Regions from separate parts of the Paenibacillus sp. 203 genome, predicted to be linked through region 2. Evidence: predicted binding sites of a transcription regulator. Region 2 holds the regulator's gene; the other holds the start of a gene.

Region 1 (10,576 bases), 160 kb from region 2:
TTAATCAGACGATTGCCCGCATCGTTCTTCTGATGTGCCAGCATCACCTCAGATTCCAGCTCCAAATCCTTCTCTTCCGCATAAGTACGAACAGACTTGTATTCAGGAAAGGACTGAAAACCATATTCACTCATAAAACGACCCACATGTACATGATAATTCTCAAACGGCTCAGACGCGTGCCATACACCCCAATAATGAATATCACCTACAGTTGAAGACCGATGGGCATGCTGGTTCCGATCTCTGGTCAGGTCAATCAGCGGGGAGGAGGGCCAATAGGCTGTCTGCGCAGACCAGGTGTGTACCGCCTCCGGTAGAATCCGATGAAAGAGTGTTTCATAATCATTCCATAGGCGTTCCCGTTGCTCAGGTGTGTAGTCCTTTTTCCAGCCCCAGCCTCCATTCTCTTCATAATGCGCCCATGCAGAATCGATCTCATTGTTGCCGCACCATAAGGCAATGCAGGGATGATGACGCAGCCGCTTAATATTGTCCTCGGCTTCCTGTGCCACATTGTCTATAAAATCCTCATCCCCCGGGTACATACTGCAGGCGAACATAAAATCTTGCCACACGAGCAAACCGTATTCATCACAAAGCTCATAAAATATGTCTTGTTCATAAATACCGCCACCCCACACCCGCAGCATATTCATATTCGAGGCGGCTGCACTGGCAATTTCATACCGATATCGTTCCATCGTAACTTCAGTGACAAAGCTGTCATTCGGAATATGGTTAGCCCCTTTTGCAAATACAGGAATTCCGTTCAGCTCAAAATAAAAGCTCTCTCCTGCTGCATCCCGTTCACGTACAAGACGGATGGAACGCAGTCCCGTTTTTACTGATTTTTCCGCGATTACAGCTCCTTGTTCTTGCTCCACCAATTCGGCCACAAACGTATATAAATGCGGCTCCCCCAGTCCACGGCACCACCACAGCTTCGGCTTCTTCATCTCCAGCTCCAGCTCGACCGTCTGCTTCCCCTTCAGCAGCCGTACCGGCTTGGACCACACCTTCCCGTCAGCGGAAATACGCAACTCGGCATCTCTAATCTCATCTGCATTTTCGATCTCTACCACTGCCATGAGTTTAGCCCCTACCGAATTCACCTCGTCCTGTCGAATAAACAAGTCTCTCACGATTAGACCGGACCACGCCTCGATCCGGACCTCTCTCCAGATACCGCTCGTCACAAGCCTCGGTCCCCAGTCCCAACCATAGTGGTAGGGAGCCTTACGTGCGAAAACGCTTACCTTTTTGTCGGACAAACCACCGATCTCGGACTGATCATTGGGGGCAGGGAGTCCATAATCTAAGTTTTCCAGCTTGGGTACATCTTCAGCAATCGGAGAACGAAAACTGATTTCCAGCCGATTTTCCCCTTGCTGAACAATTGCCTTCACATCCTGTCTCCATACCCGAAACATATTATTGGCTGACAAGACATATTGGCCATTCACTTTTACATTCGCGTATGTGTCCAGACCTTCCAACACCAACTCTACACATTGACATTGAAGCTGATCTGCATTTATCTCAAAATGGGCTTCATATATCCAATCCTGCTTATCAATCCACTGTACCTCCATCTCGTTCATACCAATAAACGGATCAGGAATTTTGCCATGTCGTAAAAGATCAGTATGCACACAACCCGGCACTTTCGCGCTGAGCCACTCATCACTTTGTGCTTCCCTAAACCTCCAGCCATCCAACCCTATCACATTAACCATCGTTACAAGCCTCCTATAAGCACGATTGGGAACATCTGGATTCGTCAGTAACATAACAAAAATAACATTAAGCTAACAAAATAGTCAATTGTTTTTTAGAACAAATGACAAAATACAAAATAAAAGTCGCCCTCTGCCCCTAAACAGGCTAAAAGCGACCTCCTTCGTCTTCACGGTGTATGGTGTCATAACACGTATCTGGACATTAACTATATGTGATTGTGCTGATGGGACGCTCACGGTCATCATTTTCCCGACGGATCCGGGGTGCATGAACTTCCCGTACGAATAGCTCAGCATGTAGCAACTTTTTCTCGACAGGCGAGTTCGGGTTCGTTATGCGCCATAACAACTGGTCCACTGCACGCATTCCCAGCAATTCCTTATCCACTCTCACCGTGGCATAAATCGGCATTTGTTCATTCGTATCGTCAAACCCGGTCACTCCGCAACGCCTCGGAACGTCAATCCCCTTTTCTTTCAGCACATCCACGACTTGCGCAGCAGTCACATCATTAGCACATACAAAAACCTCAGGCAGTTCGTCCTCGGACAACTTTTCCATTTCCTCAGCAAGCGCTTGCGCTCCCCTGTGAAGAAGAGCTTTAATCTGCCGCAATTCTACTCCGCTCATTTCCAGTGTGGAACGATATGCTTCCCAGCGTTCGTAGAAACTGTGAGCGTCATCAATATGACCCACAAACTGAAAGCGGGTATAGCCCCTACACAGCAAGTCCTTCATTAATTCACTCATGCATGTGCGATTATCTGTAAACACCGTATCACTTAAAAATGCAGAATCCCAATGATCTACCATGACGACCGGAATACCCATCCGATAAATGTTCAGCAACAATGAAGTTGAAATCGTCCCTACCGTGATAATCCCTTTAATCGACTCTGGATTCAGTAAAGAAAACATATCTTCAGTCGAGGGCTCCGTTAACGTGATCATATCCATACCCTTACGGTTCAGACGCTCGGAAATCCCTTCAAATACAGGCCCCCAGTATCTGGATTCCCTGTTCTGGTACCTAATATTCGGAAATAACACTAGCACGGTACCCGACCATTCTCTGGTATCTGTGTCCCGAGGCTCTACCCCTGTCATTTTGGGATGACTGCGAAAATAGCCCATCTGGGCGGCAAGCTTGACCAGAACCGCCCTTGTCTCTTCACTTACACCGGGTTTGCCTGACAGTGCACGCGAAACAGCGAACTTTGAAACACCCGCCGCATCCGCAATTTCTTGCAACGTTACTTTTCCACGCATCTTCTCACCCAACCCTATTCGGAATCTTTTTCTACCTTAATCTTTCTAATACACGGGTGTACCTATAAACTGGTACCATCGTAGCATACTTTGTTTTAGATCATCAAATGATAGATTTGTACAAATCCACACCCTCCACCAAAATATGTTTGCTTAATAAAAAAACAAACCGCATAACAAGCAATTATAAATTACTTGACGTGAGGTTCTTTATTTCCTACAATTTACTATTGAAAGCACTTACATTGTGTAAATCATACTTATTAAGGGGGATTTGCAAATGTTCAAGAACAGGTCGGTACGACAGAGTTCCATTCTACTCCTGTCTTTGCTGCTGCTCGTTACAACGGGCTGCGCGAATGGAACAGACGGTAAGGCAGAAAAGGAAGATCCTAATGACACCAGTCCCATTACTCTTACTTTCTTTGGCGGTGATTCTAGCTCTAACTGGAACAACATGAAGGATGCTGTCGGGCAGGAAATTATCAAGAAAACGGGTGTTACGCTAAATGCCGAACATGCTGTCAATGGTCGAGGCGAGGAAAAATTTGCTTTAATGGCAGCAAGCGGAGAGTATCCAGATCTCGTGTACCCCAAATCAGACATTGGCAAGTTGGTCGATGCCGGAGCACTCATTGACTTAACCGACCTCATTGACAAATACGGCCCTAACATTAAAAAAGTGTATGGAGACTATTTTAATCGTATTAAATATAGTAGTGAAGATCCAGCCATCTATACGATCCCGACCAATTTGGGTGTGGATCACATCGCGTTTGATGCACAAGCCGGCTTCGAAATTCAGCATCAGGCACTTAAGAAGCTCGGATACCCTAAAATCCGCACCGTTCAAGATTTTGAAAAAGCACTTAAAGATTATGTCGCCAAATACCCTACCACCAATGGCCAGCGAACCATCCCCCTATCACTTGATGCCGAAGACTGGAAAATTCAAATTACAGTGACTAACCCGGCTGTTACTGCTACAGGTGGACCCGACGATGGCGAATATTATATTGATCCTAAAACACACAAAGCCATTCTTCACTACAAGCGCCCAGAAGAACGCGAATATTTCCGTTGGTTGAACCATATGTACAATGAAGGACTGTTGGATAAGGATACTTTTGTGCAAAAAAGTGATCAGTACAAGTCCAAAATCGCCGCAGGCCGTGTCATCGGACTCATTGATCAGGAATGGAACTATCAAGATGCCGAAAATGCGCTCAAGGCAGCAGGTAAGGATGAATTCACTTACGCCCATTTTCCAGTCACTTTAAATGAGAAATACGAGGACCATTCCCTCCAGCCCATTGGCTTCGATACTGCATCCGGGATCGGAATTACAACCTCATGCGAAAATCCGGTGCGAGCTATCAAGTTTCTGGATTTTCTGGCCTCCGACGAAGGACAAATTTTACGTAATTGGGGAATTGAAGGCCAGCATTACAACGTAGAGAACGGCAAACGAGTCATTCCGGCGGATGTGCAACAACGTAAAAACACTGATAACGCTTCTTTTAGCAGAGAGTCAGGAATCGGTTTGTACTGGATATGGGGGCCTCATTATGGCGATAGCGTGAAGGACCCTTCTGGCAACTATTACACAACCAATTATCCAGAGATGATTACCGAAAATTATAGTCAAGCCGAAAAAGAGTCCCTTCAGGCATACAAAGCCCAGACGTGGAAAGACCTGTTTCCGAACGAAAAGGATTTTCCGGTAAAAGAGTGGGGTGCTGCCTACAACATGCCTGTTCCGACCGATACGAATTACAATGTTATTTATCAAAAGTCGCAGGACATTGTACGCAAACGGATTCCTGAAGCTGTACTCGCCAAGCCAGATCAGTTCGACGCTGTGTATGACCGCATGCTCCAAGAGCTGGATCAGGCAGGTGTGCCAAAGGCTGAAGAAATCTATACTGGCCTAATCCAAAATCGGCTGAAACTGTGGTACGGTGAAAAATAAGGTTTGCTTGCTTTTTAATGAAATATTATAGGGCTGACAGACCATGCTGTTCAGCCCTTCTACATTAACTTTTACATTAAATATTCTGTTTGGTTTCTTTCTCTTTCCAATAATTAACATTTCCTGAAACACGATGGACGTAAAACAATAAAATGATTGGAATCAACGCAATCCCGCCACACATCACCCAAGATATTTGAATCGGCGTTTGATCGGAAGACAAATCCGTAAAATTTCGACTGATGATCCCTGTCACGATTAAACCTACGCACATGCCTAATTGTGAAATCGCAGAATCCAGAGATAGTAATGTGGAACGATACTCATTCGTGATTCTTTTGTTGAGAAAAATTTGTTTGGCAACCGGGTACATCCCGCGCCCAATCTCATAGATTAAAAAGGTAAGCAATACAGGATAAAATGTGTTGAACGCCCCGGCTAAAATGAGCCAGACCCCTATCATGCCGCAAGCATACACGAGTATATGTACATCACTGTATCGTGCGCCTAGCTTTCGAACTAGATAACTTCCCAAAGTCATACATAGTGAATACCCTGCCTTGATAAACCCCATAATCCAAATTCCTTGTTCGGAAAGGCCAACCAGACGTGGCTGTTGAAATGTATTCCCCGCTGAGTTCGAAAAGCTGATAAATAAACCAATCATAAACACAATCCAGATAGACTTATCTTCAAAACCGATACGGACACTTTCTCCGATAATCGTTTTAATGCGAGTAGTAGACGTCTTTCGATGAGCAACATTCTCCTCATCCATATAAAAGGAGCATAGAAAAATGCATACAATAATAGATAAAATGCTAGCCGCCCATGGAAGTGAATAGTTAAAAGTTGCGAGGAAGGCCCCCAACAGACCACAAATAAATCCCGAAATGTACTGTATACTGTTAGAGGTTGTAAAAAGAACTTCCATGGGCTTATCACTGTTTTCCACAACCCAGGATTCTAACGAACCTGATTGTAAACATATAGCCAGACCCCCAAAGACTTGCGCAAACACAAGTACCCCGATATGATGTGTCCAAACGAACAACACACTGTAGACTAGAAAACAACAAAGTCCCAAAATAACGGAGATTTTTCTTCCATACTTATCTGCAATCGCCCCTGTGGGTATCTCAAACAAAAAAATACTTACAAAAAATACAACCAGTAAGAAGTTCGCACTTTGCAGAGAAAGTCCTTTAGCTAATAGAAATAGGATGAGCGTAGTCCCCGTGATTTCACTCATAAAAAATTGAAGAAAGCTGACGGAGTAAAATAGCTTATGAGGTTGCACTTTCAGGATTCCGTCGCTTGCTCTGCAGCCTCATATTCACTTCGCAAAATCCCCATCTGAATAATGTCATAGTATTGCCCTTCCCTGAATAGCTTTTCCCGCAGCCGCCCTTCTTCCTTGAAGCCGCAGGCCAGATAGCAACGGTGTGCACGTTCATTGAACGCATAGACCTCCAACTCCAGCCGATGCAGGTTCAGCGTATGAAATGCGAATTTTTGTAGCAACCGGATCGCTTCCCGTCCGTAACCTTTGCCCAGATCACCGTCACGCCCGATCACAACACCAAGGGTGGCGTGCCGATTCACCCAGTTGATTTTGAATAAATCCAGTTGTCCGATATAGTCCAGTGTGTCTTTATGCGCAATGACAAAACCTTTGATATCGGGGTTGCCGTCAATCATCATTTTTACAAAGGATTCGCTATTCACCTGTGAATGCGGGTAGATAAACACGTCGCTTAAACCACGTGTGATTTCCGGGTCATTGACCCATTTTCGGATATCTGGTATATCTTCTTGACGGTATTCTCTCAATACAATTCGTTTTCCAATGATATGCGGCATCGTAATCTTCCCTCCAAATTATGTATTTGTTTTGGCAATACTAACTCCCCGCCAACACCTTTATGCTTCCATTACTCTTACAAACTCCAGAAAACGTGTACCTTTATAATGAAGCTCCCCACGATCCCCGATCACAATCATACCAAAATCCGTATCCTTCACCTCCAGCTCCATACGCTCACCCCCGTCAAACTCAAAGGTGATATAATAATATGTCGAAGCTGAAAAATCGCCTGATCCCCCACGCACTCTCGTCCGTTTATCCACAACCTTACATGAACGTTGTACCCGTTCGGCTGCTTGATTGGACAGGCCTGCTCCTATCGTTTTGACAATTCCCATAATGATTACAAAAGCAATGAGTCCAAATACGATAAAAAAGATCATATTAAACGATTGAAATTCCATAAAATCACTTCCCATTCACTTCATCCTTTCTACAGTAAAATGTAAATTTTCCATTCTATTGCCCATTGACAAATGGTACATCTTCACCCTCAAAAACTCCAATACTTTTTTAACATACTTACGAAAAAAAAGTTCTTTCGCTCTTTTCCGCACCCCGCTTGGACTTATACCCGATCTGGGTCCTCTGATCCCCTCTAGACCGATTGACAAAACTATATATAGATATAAAATAGAAAATGTACTCTAAATATAGTGTAAAAAACGTATTTATGCCCGATATCTTGAAGATACAGGTATGAAAATACATGTAAATATAGAGTCAAAATCTTAAATGGCGCAGCCAGCAAGGGATTCCATCTATAATAGATCCCAGGCAATGCGTTTTCTTTTTTCGTTAATTGTTTAAGGAGGTTGCATACCATGCTGATTGCATATGATTCGAAGACCGGCAATGTAAAAAGATTTATAAACAAGCTCAAGCTTCCAGCGGTTCAGATTGAGGAGCAAATGACTATAGAAGAACCTTACGTACTTATTACATATACAACTGGGTTTGGGCAGATACCTGAGAGGGTATCTTCCTTTTTGAAAAAGAATGCTCAAAACCTTGTTGGTGTAGCTGCAAGCGGCAACCGTAACTGGGGTGAGAAATTTGCCAAAAGTGCGGATTTGATTGCCGATCATTATAATGTCCCCGTGATTAGTAAATTTGAATTATCTGGAACGTTCGGAGATGTAGAGCGTTTTAAACAGGAGGTGAGCCGAGTTGCGGCATATTGAATTGAACAACATGTTGATGAAACGCGATACAGACGGCTTTTTCCAATTGGAAAAAGACCAAGAGGCTGTAGCAGAGTTTATGAAGGAAGTTCAGGAACGGAGTTTGAAGTTTGCTGACACAGCCGCTCAAGTGCTGTATATGATTGAGAATGATTATTACGAAAATTTCTATAACAGCTACACGGCTGACGAAATTAATGATATTTTCCATATCACTCATAGCTATAATTTTAAATTTCCTTCCTATATGGCAGCATCCAAGTTTTACACCGACTATGCAATGAAGAGTAACGACCGGAAAGTCTATCTGGAACATTACCCTGACCGGGTTGCTGCTGTCGCGCTGCATTTAGGACGCGGTAACGCCGATACGGCACGCCTGTTGTCCCGCTCGATGATGGAGCAACGCCTCCAGCCAGCTACACCAACCTTCCTGAATGCAGGCAAAAGCCGCCGTGGGGAATTGGTATCCTGCTTCCTGCTCGAAATGGACGACTCCCTGAACTCAATCAACTATGTGCTGAACACCTGCATGCAGTTGTCCAAAATCGGGGGCGGTGTTGCGGTCAACCTGTCGAAACTGCGGGCACGCGGCGAAGCGATTAAAGGCGTAGAAGGCGCAGCAAAAGGCATTATGCCTGTGCTGAAGCTGATGGAAGACGGCTTCTCCTATGCGGATCAAATGGGGCAACGTAAAGGCTCTGGGGCAGCCTATTACAACATTTTCGGATGGGACGTGCTTGAGTTCCTGGATAGCAAAAAGATCAATGCTGACGAAAGAGTACGTCTCAAGACACTTTCTATTGGATTGCTGGTGCCAAACCGCTTTTACAAGCTGGCTCAAGATAACGAACCGCTGCATGTATTTGCTCCTTACAGTGTGTTCAAAACCTATGGAACGCATCTGGACGACATGGATTTGGATGAAATGTACGACACGTTACTCGCTGACGATCGGGTGAAGAAAAAAATAGCGATGAGCGCACGTGACATGCTGACGAAAATTGCCATGATTCAGTTGGAGTCTGGTTATCCATATATCATGAACAAAAGTAACGCGAACCAGGCACATGCTCTTAAAAACGTGGGTCAAGTCAAGATGTCGAACCTATGCACGGAAATCTTCCAGTTGCAGGAAACTTCCGAAATTACAGATTACGGCCAACAGGATACCATCCGCCGGGACGTGAGCTGTAATCTAGCTTCTCTGAACATTGTAAATGTGATGGAACATGGCAAAATCCGCGAATCCGTTCACGAGGGTATGATTGCTCTCACCTCGGTCAGCGATATGACCCAAGTCGCTAATGCACCGGGTGTTGCGAAAGCAAACCGTGAAATGCACTCCGTCGGACTGGGTGTTATGAATCTGCACGGCTATCTTGCCAAGAACAAAATTGCGTATGAAAGCAATGAAGCAAAGGACTTTGTCCGTACCTTCTTCATGACGATGAACTATCATTCCATCGAAAAAAGTATGGAAATCGCTAAAGCAGCTGGACAAAGCTTTTATGGATTTGAGGAATCGGATTATGCGACAGGCGTATATTTTGACCGATACCTGAACACAGATTATCGTCCAACAACTGCACGTGTACAAGAGTTGTTCAAAGACATCTATGTTCCGACTTCAGCGGACTGGGACAAATTAAAAGCAGATGTGATGAAAAATGGTCTGTACCACGCCTATCGTATGGCGATTGCGCCGACTGCTAGCATTTCGTACATTCAAAATGCAACATCCAGCGTCATGCCGATTGTTGAGCAGATTGAAACCCGTACCTATGCCAATTCGACGACCTACTATCCAATGCCTTATTTGCAAAAGGATAACGTGTTCTTCTATAAATCTGCTTATCAAATGGACCAGTTCAAAGTGCTTGATCTGATTGCAGAAATCCAGCCGCACGTGGACCAAGGAATTTCGACCGTGCTTCATGTGAACAGTGACGTGACTACGCGTCAGTTAGCACGTTGCTATCTGTACGCTGCACACAAAGGACTTAAATCGTTATACTACACACGCACCAAAAAGCTGTCTGTGGAAGAATGCCTCACCTGCTCCATCTAAAGCATAAAGGGTAACAAGCTGTAGTATAAAAATTAGATTTTGAATAGATATAGATGCTTTGCATTAGAAGCTGTATCCAGCGTGTGGTTCAGACCTTTACGGGACTGGACAGACCCTCGCGGATACAGCTTCCGTATGTCAAGCATACGATGATTCGCCTGCACTATTTCAATGTGTGTTTTCAGGGAATCTCGCAAGCTGAAGGGAGAATGCTAACAATGACAGGTATACAAGCTGTAAACTGGAATCGCTCGGACGATGATTTTACACTGATGTTCTGGAACCAGAACATTATGCAATTTTGGACGGATGATGAAATCCCGTTGTCTGACGATAAAATGTCCTGGGTAACCCTCAGTGATATCGAAAAAGAAGCCTACATGAAGGTGCTGGGCGGCTTGACGCTACTGGATACCATTCAAGGCGGCGTGGGTATGCCGCAAATTATGGAGCATGTGGACGGACTACAG
Region 2 (10,576 bases):
AAAAAAACGATGCATACATGACGATCATCAAGGATTGGAAATCCGAACTGCCGTATGAGAAATCCTCAATGATCACATTAAAAGATTACGCTGAGTTTTCAGCTCAATTAGTACTCAAAAGGTCTGGAAAAGGGATTATTTCGACGGGACCAGTAAAGGTCAATATAAACGGGAATCAAGGCTTGCAATACGAAGTATGGGTAGAGAGTGATAAAGTAAAAATTGTATATTTAATCACTTATTTGGAACATTCCGACTCATTCTCTCAAATTATTTTTTGGACGAGAGCTGATTATTACGATAATCAAAAATCTGAATTTCAAAGATACACCAAAACATACAGAGAAGAAGAAATATAGACATAATAAAATCCGCCAAACACTTAGGAATCTTTGTGTTAAGCGGATTTTGTCTATATGACTATCACAGCTTGAAATTCTAAAAGATTCCCCTTGTTTAGATAGGAGATGTTACTGTACATCCTTTTATTTTTTGTGGGCTAATAAGAGATTAACTATCGTATCCAATTGAAGTTCCAATGAATAAGGATCTTCCATCACAAACTCATCCTCTTTATCGCTGAATGAACCGTACATATAAACCTGTCCTTTTTTTACAGCCGGAAGGCCTTTCCATAGCTCACTATGCAGAATCTGGTTAGCCCCTTCATCTTCTGAACCGTATACAAAGATGTGATCTCCCATATACTCGGGTAAAACCTCAAGCGAAATATTTTCAAAACCTTCTTTCATGTTCAATGCCTTTTTGGTAGGTGGCAGCTTTAGCATCTGATAAATGGTCGGACTTCCGTAATTGCCGCCTTTCGCTGCCAAAACATATATCGATTTATTGGCGACTTGTACAATTGGAACCGTCTCTCCGTCTTTAACGATACCTTGAATTTTCGTTCCGGCCTCTGCAGCTTTCTTCTCATATTCAGTAATCCACTGCTCGGCTTCTTTCTGCTTGCCAAAGATTTCACTGATTCTGCGGAATTTATCCAGTGGCCCCGCTGTAGATTCGCCCTCCCAATACGGCAAGAACACAGTCGTTCCTACCTTTTGGTAGCTGTCGATGTTCTTTTCGATTGAACCGATAATTAAATCCGGTTGCAGAACGGTCAGTTCCTCTAAATCCATAGGAAAATCACCGAGATCCTTGATTCCGGCCAACTTCTCTTTGGGATATCCCGATTGATCAATCCAAGCCTCATTCAGCATATAGCTTCTGACCCCCACCGGAATAATCCCCAGTTTTAAAAGATGACCCATATACTGATCCGATGCCACTCGTTTCGGGTTTGCAGGTACTTCCACATCGCCTTTTAATGTCTTAACCGTTCTTGTCTGTGCTTGCACTGCCGCTTGTCCATCGCTGTTGGATGATGTCGCTGTATGATTAGCCTTCGTTTGCGAGCTTCCATTTGTATTCGTCGAAGCCGAGCAAGCTCCCAGCATCAATGATAAACACAACATAATCATCATGGCCGTTATTTTGACTCTTCCGTGCATGAATAAAAGTGGCGTCCGTCTGCATTAGCAGTTCTGCTGCTCGATCTGCTCTTACTTGGCCCAAGTAATGAATCGGACTGGTATGCATTTTACTTTTGAACAACCTTGATAAATGTCCAGTACAGCATTGTAGCTCCTCCGCAATGGACTCAAGTGTCATAGGCCGACTAAAATGCTCACGCATATAGGCTACAGCCTGCGATACAAGGTCGGACTTAAGAGGTTCGATGTCCTGCCCATACAACTGCTGCAACAACTCATATACAAATTGATGAAATAAGGCTTTAACATGCAGTTTGCCAAGTCCAGAAGCTTCACGCCATTCTTGCTCCAACAGCTTCACTTATCGTACAGGGGCAGCGGGTAATGAGGTGCAAAAGCATACTGATTCTGAAAAGGATTTTCCTTTTCAAGCATGCAGTACATGGAAACGCTCTACCCTGTGAATACTGTTATCCAACCGTACCCGTGCGCTTCCACGCACAGCATACAAGAACGCACTAACAGGAAGTCGATAGGTTCGTAGCTCCTCCCCTTTTTCCATCTTCTTATGACGAACATCCATCACCTGTATAAAAACATGATTCCACAGCAAAATGTGATCGCTCAACTTCATTACTACCGCTCAACCTCCATCCAAACCGTTCCTTCAGTTCTTATTCCGCCCTATCAGAATTAAATTCATTATAATTGATAATCATTCTCACAAGCAATCGATTGTATCTAACTTCCTCTGAACAGTTCAAATCCATTGATTATATATATGTATACATCAAAATATATGCAAAAAAAGCCCTGCAAAAGGGCTATCTTTCTTGCAATTCATTCTACTATCGATTGGAGCTCTACCTGTATGATTATGTTCCAAATCGTTTGCGGTACCCGCATTTTCGGCATAACTCTTCTACCGCTTCTCTCTTGGAGAATCCGAAGTACAGACGGTTTGCACGCTCCCCTTCCACAATGTCGGAAAAAGATTGTTCGTGGACGTTACCTAAATTAATGACACCTTCTCCATCAAGACAGCAAGGGACCACTGTTCCATCCACCAATACCGCCGCCTGGCTACGGAGTGCATGGCAAAAGCCTTTTCCGTCATCTTCCGGGGCACTGAGGCTCGGCCATTCAAATTCATGGTCCTGATTCAAATAAACATTTGGTGCGATTTTGACCCCACTGCCTGGTATCACCTTTTCCTCAATCCGATAGTCCAGTCCAAACTCTTGCTCCAGTCGTTCAAGTGTTTCCCGGTTGCGCTGACGCTGCACATTAGTCAAATTATCTTCAGTCAAGTTCCAGAGACGGAACGAAATAATGACATTGTGTTTCACCGCTTCTCTTACAAACCTGAAAATATTACCCAAATATCCTTCTCGATCCACGGAGCCTTCATGCCCGTCAAAACTGTGGAGAGAGAAGTTCATCTGACGCAGCGCTGGTTGCCCAAGCAGCTTATGTCCGGTCTTCGGCAGCAAGGTACCATTGGTGGTTATATTGACCTTCAAGCCTTTCTCATGAGCACTTTCCAGCAAAAGATCAATTTTCGGATGGAGCAACGGCTCTCCTTTTACATGCAAATAGATGTAATCCGTATGTGGTTTGACCTGATCAAGCACATTTCGAAAGACTTCCGGATCAATAAATTTTTTGACACGCTGTGTTTGAGGACAAAAGCTGCATGCGAGATTGCAAATGCTCGTTATCTCAATGTATACCTTTTTAAAAGTTTTCAACATGATTTCCCCATTCTAACCTTCATCCTGATTATCTTGTTTATGCTCACTAATCTTATGATTATAACGGGTTATCACCGACAGGTAAACTCTCCAGCCTCCCCTTGGTATGGGCATCAAATACTCGACACCTACGCCTATCTAAGATTTGATTTGATATTTTCTATTGACCCTAGGTCTGACCTAAGGTTTATAGTGGAGTTATTCAACTACCAGTAAGGAGTCCTGTCATTGAAAGAACACATTACGATCAGCCAGCTTGCTCAGCTCATGAATGTATCTGTACATCAACTGCGATATTTTGAAGAAAAGGGAATCCTGTATCCATCACATACAGAAGAAAATCAATATCGGATGTACGGGCTTCATGAGATTTATCAGCTTTCGCATATTTTATTATTACGCAAATTAAACGTCCCTGTCGGCCAGATTCTAGAATGTATGACTTCCTATGCTGCCGATGATTATAACCGGCTTTTAGAGCATTCGTTGCAGAAGGTACAGGCTGAAATAGCTAACTTGAAAATGCATGAACAGTTTATTCACAAAGTGCTAGAAGAACATGATAGCCTGACTCAGCGAAATGATGAATATCAGGTCAAACGATTAGGTCCCCGTCATTTAAAGCTATGGTTTGCATTGGAGAATGGTCAAGAGCTCACTGCCGGAAACTTATTTGAACACCGCCCTGCCCCACCTCGATTATTTGAAAATGACCTGCATTACTTGTCTGATGCCGGACAGGTAATGCTGTGTTATGAAACAGTGGATGTGGCTGACTATATTCTGGAAGAAGGCAACTATCTTTATAAGCATCTTTCCGTCATTGAAGAGCCTGAGATTGATTATGAAATTAAACAAATGGAACGATATGTAGCTCATCACCAATATAACTGGCAAAGCAGGATTGTCCTAGTAGAAAAATCTTATCTTTCGATGTTCGACAACAACAAGCTACAATACGAAATTCAGGTTAAAGTAGAATAAATCTTGGAGGGCGTTACATGAGTGCAAAATCCTTTGACATTGTTGCATACCAGAAACAAGACCATGAAGCTGTTTGCAGTCTTTTAGTCGAATCGTTTAAAGCAAAATTTCAATCTCTTGTTACACTGGAGGATCAAGCTATACAGCAGTTGTTAATGCAGGTTTGGGTTCAAAATCCTTATTCTACATCTATGAAACAATTTGTAGCCAAAGAAAACGAAGAAGTTATCGGTGTTCTTTCTCTTAAATGGAAACCCTCCTCCTCTTCACTTCCTGAAACAACCCCCATTTCTTTGGCTCCGCTCATAAAACAGTTTGGTTGCTTTAATATATTTAAATTTTTGACAGGTATGCATGCGCTGGAGTATCCCCCCGCTGCAGATGAGTGTTACATTGATCATCTGGCAATTCGTTCAAGTCATCGTAACCAGGGAATAGGACGCCGTCTTCTAGCTTTCGCACAGCAATTTACGGTTGAATCTGGTTTTCATACATTGACGCTTCATGTAGCGCATAAGAACCAAGGGGCTATCCGTTTGTATCACAAACTGGCGTTTGAAGCAGAACAATCCAAGTATAATGGGTTACGGCATTTTTGGTTCAAGGAGCCTGTATGGCATCTGATGAGTTGGAAAGGAACGAAATTGTAATCGAGGAGAGAGCACCATTGAAAAAAACATTCAAGCTTACTTTGGGTATTGCGGCAGCTCTGGCGGTTGCCTTAATACTCATCGTTCTATATCAAAATTCCTACAAGATGACAGAAGAAAAAATACAAATCACGACGCCTAAAGGGCTGTTAACAGGTACATTAGCTTTGCCTAAGAACTACTCGGAAAAGGTTGGATTGGTTGTTTTTGTGCATGGGGATGGTCCTATTAATGACACATATGATGATGGATACAAACCACTGTGGGAAAAGTTCGCCTCCAAGGGTTATGCCTCCCTGTCATTGAATAAGCCCGGTATTAATAGTGCCCCTGGCAATTGGCTGGGTCAAAGCATGGAGGACCGCGCACAGGAGATCCGATATGCAATAGACTGGGCGAGAACCTTGCCGATGATTGATAAGCAAAAAATCGGCCTATGGGGAGCCAGTCAAGCAGGATGGGTCATTCCGAAGATCGTTAAAGAGGAGCATGATATTGCATTCAGCATCCTTGTATCGCCTGCCGTGAACTGGATTTCCCAAGGACAATTTAATACCAGAAAAGAAATGGAAGAAGAAGGAGCTACTCCGCAAGAAATTCAAAAGATATTGAACTACGATCAAGAGATTCTACAGTTACTGAAAAAACATGCTTCTTATGAAGAATACCTAAGCATAGCCGATCCTGAGGATATGATCTCCAAAGAAAGATGGAGCTTTATAGGCAAAAATTTTCGGTCTGATTCCACCGAAGAATTAAGTCACTTCCATTCTCCTGTACTCTTGGTTCTGGCTGGCAAAGATATTAATGTAGATGTAAAGGATACCGAGCGAGTCTACCGCCAGAAAATACCCGCAGAGCTGCTGTCCGTTATTCATTTACCTGAAGCCGACCATTCCATGATGGATGAAAAAATCGCGCGTTCAAAATCTCTAACTTTTTTAACAGCCGTATTCGCCCCAAGAAAATTGGTGAATGACGAGTATCTCAAAATCCTTGCCGATTATGTCAATCAATGAAAACCCCATAACTGTTCTCGGTTAGACTGGGAATAGATCTATAAACAACAAAAAAACGGCATCTCTGCCGTTTTTTCTAAAGGATGGACTCTCAGGGACTCGAACCCTGGACCAATTGATTAAGAGTCAACTGCTCTACCAACTGAGCTAAGAGTCCATAATAAAAGTTTGGTGGAGCCTAGGGGGATCGAACCCCTGACCTCATCGCTGCCAGCGATGCGCTCTCCCAGCTGAGCTAAGGCCCCATCGTAAGTAAGTTAATCAACGTTTCAAGCGACTTCTATATCATATAAAATTTTTATTCCTGTGTCAATACTTTTATAAAAAAAATATAATCATCTTCCCACTTTGTCCCAAGAAAGATACAGTCAGCGATCAGTCGCTGGCTGTATCTTTAGATAATAGTGTTTTCAGTTCCTTCATAAACATATTGATGTCTTTAAACTGACGATAGACGGACGCAAAACGTACGTAGGCGACTTCATCCACTGGGTAAAGCTGTTCCATGACCAGCTCACCGATCTGCTGGCTATCCACTTCTGTGGCTGCTGTGTTGCGGATAGCATTCTCTACCTGGGATACGATCATATCCAGTTGCTCGACGGATACTGGGCGCTTCTCGCAGGCTCGAATGAGACCGCGCAGCATTTTATCACGACTAAACTCTTCACGGCTGCCGTCTTTTTTGATAACCATGAGCGGGGTTTCCTCCACCATTTCAAAGGTGGTAAAACGCCTGGCACACTGCTCACATTCACGGCGGCGACGGATGGACTTGTTATCATTCGCAGGTCGCGAATCCAACACTTTCGTGCCGTTGTAGGCACAATACGGACATTTCATAATCTCACCACTTTCTTTTTCCAATAAATTCCCGTAGATTTTTAGTAATAATTTTGTCAAAACAGATCATAATATGTTTACCATATCGCGAGGAGGTGAACAACAATGGCACAAGGAAACAATGGCAACTCCAACAATCTGGTAGTCAGCAGATCCTCCGGCGCTCTGGAGCAAATGAAATATGAAATCGCTCAAGAGCTGGGTATCAGCATTCCTCAAGATGGTTACCAAGGTAACATGACTTCCTATGAGAACGGTTCGATCGGGGGCTACATCACAAAACGCCTCGTAACGATCGCCGAACAACAATTGGCAGGTCAATACCAATAATCGCGGTAATAATGCAGAAATAACAAGATAAAGTGTATGGATGGGCTGCTAAAAACAGCCTGTCCTGCGCTTTTTTCATTTTAAAGCGAAAAGGCTCATCATGTCATTAACTTGTCATTTAAAAATCATTATAAATTTTCGTGTATTGCCTGTAGTAATAAATGACCCGCTGTACATAATGTCGTGTCTCACCAAAAGGGATTTGCTTAATGGACTCTTCTTTTCCATCCCACACTCCCTTATCCAGCCACTCTTGAACTTTACCCGGCCCTGCATTGTAAGCAGCTACGATTGCTACAGGATTATCCTGAAACTTTATGGATAGGTTATGCAAATACCAGGTTCCCAGCTCAATATTGGTGCCAGGCTCGTGCTTGACACTCTCCAGCGGAACCTTTTGAATCTGGGCGCTGTCCATAATCCAATTTGCCGTATTCGGCATAATCTGCATCAGGCCCAGTGCACCCTTATGCGACTGCTTGCTGGTTTTAAAATTGGTTTCTACGCGGATAATAGACGCCACCAAAAATGGGTCCACTTCATACGTTTGTGAATACTGCCGAATCTCATCCTTATATTGAATTGGATAGAACCAGGACATCCAATTTGAATTAAGGAACAGGATTAGGACAAACCCGACAAACAAAGTGAGCAGGACTCTTTTCTTTCGCAAAATGTTCATGCAAGTCCCTTCCGCTGCCAAAATTGATCAATTTGTCGTTTCGTCTCAGTCTGTGCTCCGCTATTATCGATAACGATATCGGCCAAGCTTTTCTTTTGTTCAATATCCATTTGTGCGGACAGCCTAAGTCCAGCTTGCTCCTCCGTCAGACCGTCTCTGAGCATCAGACGCTGGAGCTGAATATCACGCGGTACGTACACAACCATAATTTCCTCGTACAAGCTCTCCAGCCCGGACTCGTACAATAACGGGATATCTGCTAAAACAAGCTTGTCCGGCTGTTCCCGTTCATATGCTTCCATGCGCATACGCATTTCCTCACGAATAGCAGGATGGGTAATATCGTTAAGTGCCTGCCGTTGGGCAGGGTCTCCGAATACAATCTCACCCAGTTTTTTGCGGTGCAGGGTTCCGTCATTGTTCACTATAGCTTGTCCAAAATGCTCTATGACCGCCGCCAGCACCGGATGCCCCGGAAGCATGACTTCCCGGGCAATGGCATCTGCGTCGATCAGCAGCGCACCTTTGGCGACCAAAAGAGCCGACACGGTGCTTTTTCCGGTAGCAATACCTCCGGTTAATCCGATATTCATGCTCTTTCACCTCATAACAGCTTCAATATGCCCATCATAATCAGTAATAATGCCGGCAATACACCCAGCGCCTTCATAAATCGAAATGCTGATAGAAAGAAGCCTGCCTTCATCCCTGCAATCAAAAATGTTCCACTGAATAACGTAATAGCCAGCGCAGTAGACAGTGGCTGAAAACCAAGCATAGCTGCCCCGAGTCCCGCTCCGAACGCATCGACCGATAATGCAATGCCCAGCCAAACCGCTTCGGTAGCAGATATACTGCCGGAACGGTCCATATCCGCAGCAGACGGACTTCGAAGAATCCGAATAACAAGTCCCCATTTGCGGAACTCCAGAGAAAATAGCGTTCGCTCCTGCTGCTCCACAGAAGCTTCTGTCGACAGATCTTTTCTTGAACTGGGGAAAGACTCGGTATCAGCATCTTCTATACTCTTCTTCTCCCCAAGAACAAATCTGCTCACTGGATCAGTCTGTTCTGTAAGAAGCAGCCCCCGAGAGGCCTCCACTGAATCCTCTGACGAATCCTCTTTGTGGTGCAGAGCTTGAAACAAAGAGTAACAGCCGATACAGATCAGGATGACAGCGCCAAAAACGGTCGTATATACAGGAGACAGGACACGAGATAGTAATGCGCCCAATTGCATGGATATGCCAATCACCAAACCTGAACATACGGAGATGATAGCAATCGACAACAGTGGAATTTTCATTTTGCGCAAACCATATGTAACACCGACTCCGAAACTGTCCAAACTTAGCGCAAATGCCAGTAACAGCAGGCCTCCCCAATGATTAGCCACTCCAATTCCCTCCCATTGCGAAGGCAGGGCCTTATAACAACCGAAACCCTCCGCAGTATTGGTACTTGGAACAATATATGAGAGGGATGGGCTTGGGGTGACTGTGCAAGTCTTAACGCATAGGCTGACAGACCGGACAATGATGTGTGCCACGTCCGGCTACGACAGATTTTTCGATCAATGTGCCACATTTAACGCAAGGCTTTGCGTTACGTCCATAGATTTGCAATTGATGCTGGAAGTCGCCCGTTTTACCCTGTCCATTAACGAACGATTTAATGGACGAGCCTCCAACCTGAATCGACGCACCCAGCGTGGAGACAATAGCTTCATGCAAGACATGAAATTGGCTATCCGTTAGGCTTTTGGCTGGCTGTGCTGGATGAATCCCCGCCTTAAACAACGATTCATCTACATAAATATTCCCGATGCCCACCACATATGACTGGTTTAACAGCGCTGCCTTGATCGAAGTCGAACGAGTTCCAACAGCGACACGCAGCATTTCGGGTGTAAAGGCCTCGTCCATCGGTTCCAAACCGAGCTTGTTTAGCGGCTTTTCCAGCAAATCCTGTCCTGCCGGAAATAAGTGCATTGTGCCAAACTGGCGCACATCCTGATAACGCAGCTCCGTACCATCTTTAAAATGAAAGATGACATGGGTATGCTTTTCCACAGGATCATGTTGCGAATACAATCCATATCGCCCTTCCATTCGAAGATGGGAGACCAGCACCAGCCCGTCCAGCAAAATCCGCAGAAACTTCCCGCGTCTCTCAACCCCTGTAATCCGGTGATCGGCCAATTCCATCGCAAAAGCGTGGATATCATCGGGCCGTTGAATGATCCGCGGCAAATTAACGGTGACATGATCTATATGTTTATCAACGATAAGCTCGTTTAGCGTTCGTTTAATGGTTTCTACTTCCGGTAATTCCGGCATGATGTCTTCACCTCACCCTATATTATAACGGAAGCAGCGTCAAATTGGGACTATCTACTCATTGAAATATATTACTTGGCCTCATACCAATTGCTGCCATAGCTTACTTCGGCTTTGAGCGGCACAGCCAGCTTTAATGCGGCTTCCATGGTAGCCGGGACAAGCTCTTTCATCGTTTCCATTTCTTCAGGCGGAACCTCGAACACAAGCTCATCATGTACTTGGAGCAGCATTCTGCTGCGAAGTTTACGTTCACGTAAGACCTCATCCATCTGTACCATCGCCAACTTGATAATATCGGCTGCGGTACCTTGAATCGGCGTATTCATCGCTGTACGCTCAGCGAATGAACGCAGGTTGAAATTGCTGGCGTTAATCTCCGGTAAATAGCGTCTGCGTTCCAACAGCGTTTTTACGTAGCCGTCCCGCTTCGCATCCTTCACAATATCATCCATGTAACGGCGAACGCCTTGGAACACATC

Evidence for each region. The regulator NrdR, encoded in region 2, represses ribonucleotide reductase genes. The targets are predictions, from matches to a motif close to AACACNATATATNGTGTT.
Region 1: a site for NrdR is predicted at 7,495-7,512, ahead of nrdI (class Ib ribonucleoside-diphosphate reductase assembly flavoprotein NrdI). Genes of this name have one in related genera too.

What each region holds. Positions count from the first base shown of each region.
Region 1 covers NZ_JAXCHD010000002.1:439,367-449,942, forward strand. Annotated here, with positions in the region: gene WA407_RS05185 (beta-mannosidase) at 1-1,739, opposite strand, end outside; gene WA407_RS05190 (LacI family DNA-binding transcriptional regulator) at 1,945-3,012, opposite strand; gene WA407_RS05195 (ABC transporter substrate-binding protein) at 3,293-4,984, shown strand; gene WA407_RS05200 (MFS transporter) at 5,061-6,284, opposite strand; gene WA407_RS05205 (GNAT family N-acetyltransferase) at 6,287-6,847, opposite strand; gene WA407_RS05210 (DUF2500 domain-containing protein) at 6,908-7,270, opposite strand; gene nrdI (class Ib ribonucleoside-diphosphate reductase assembly flavoprotein NrdI) at 7,676-8,035, shown strand; gene nrdE (class 1b ribonucleoside-diphosphate reductase subunit alpha) at 8,022-10,106, shown strand; gene nrdF (class 1b ribonucleoside-diphosphate reductase subunit beta) at 10,325-10,576, shown strand, end outside.
Region 2 covers NZ_JAXCHD010000002.1:598,733-609,308, forward strand. Annotated here, with positions in the region: gene WA407_RS05995 (hypothetical protein) at 1-359, shown strand, start outside; gene WA407_RS06000 (ABC transporter substrate-binding protein) at 486-1,472, opposite strand; gene WA407_RS06005 (hypothetical protein) at 1,399-1,845, opposite strand; gene WA407_RS06010 (hypothetical protein) at 1,921-2,121, opposite strand; gene WA407_RS06015 (radical SAM/SPASM domain-containing protein) at 2,369-3,247, opposite strand; gene WA407_RS06020 (helix-turn-helix domain-containing protein) at 3,476-4,231, shown strand; gene WA407_RS06025 (GNAT family N-acetyltransferase) at 4,249-4,881, shown strand; gene WA407_RS06030 (alpha/beta hydrolase family protein) at 4,899-5,900, shown strand; tRNA gene WA407_RS06035 (tRNA-Lys) at 5,985-6,057, opposite strand; tRNA gene WA407_RS06040 (tRNA-Ala) at 6,070-6,145, opposite strand; gene nrdR (transcriptional regulator NrdR) at 6,276-6,743, opposite strand; gene WA407_RS06050 (alpha/beta-type small acid-soluble spore protein) at 6,849-7,073, shown strand; gene WA407_RS06055 (lytic transglycosylase domain-containing protein) at 7,192-7,755, opposite strand; gene coaE (dephospho-CoA kinase) at 7,752-8,348, opposite strand; gene WA407_RS06065 (MntP/YtaF family protein) at 8,360-9,151, opposite strand; gene mutM (DNA-formamidopyrimidine glycosylase) at 9,264-10,094, opposite strand; gene polA (DNA polymerase I) at 10,166-10,576, opposite strand, start outside.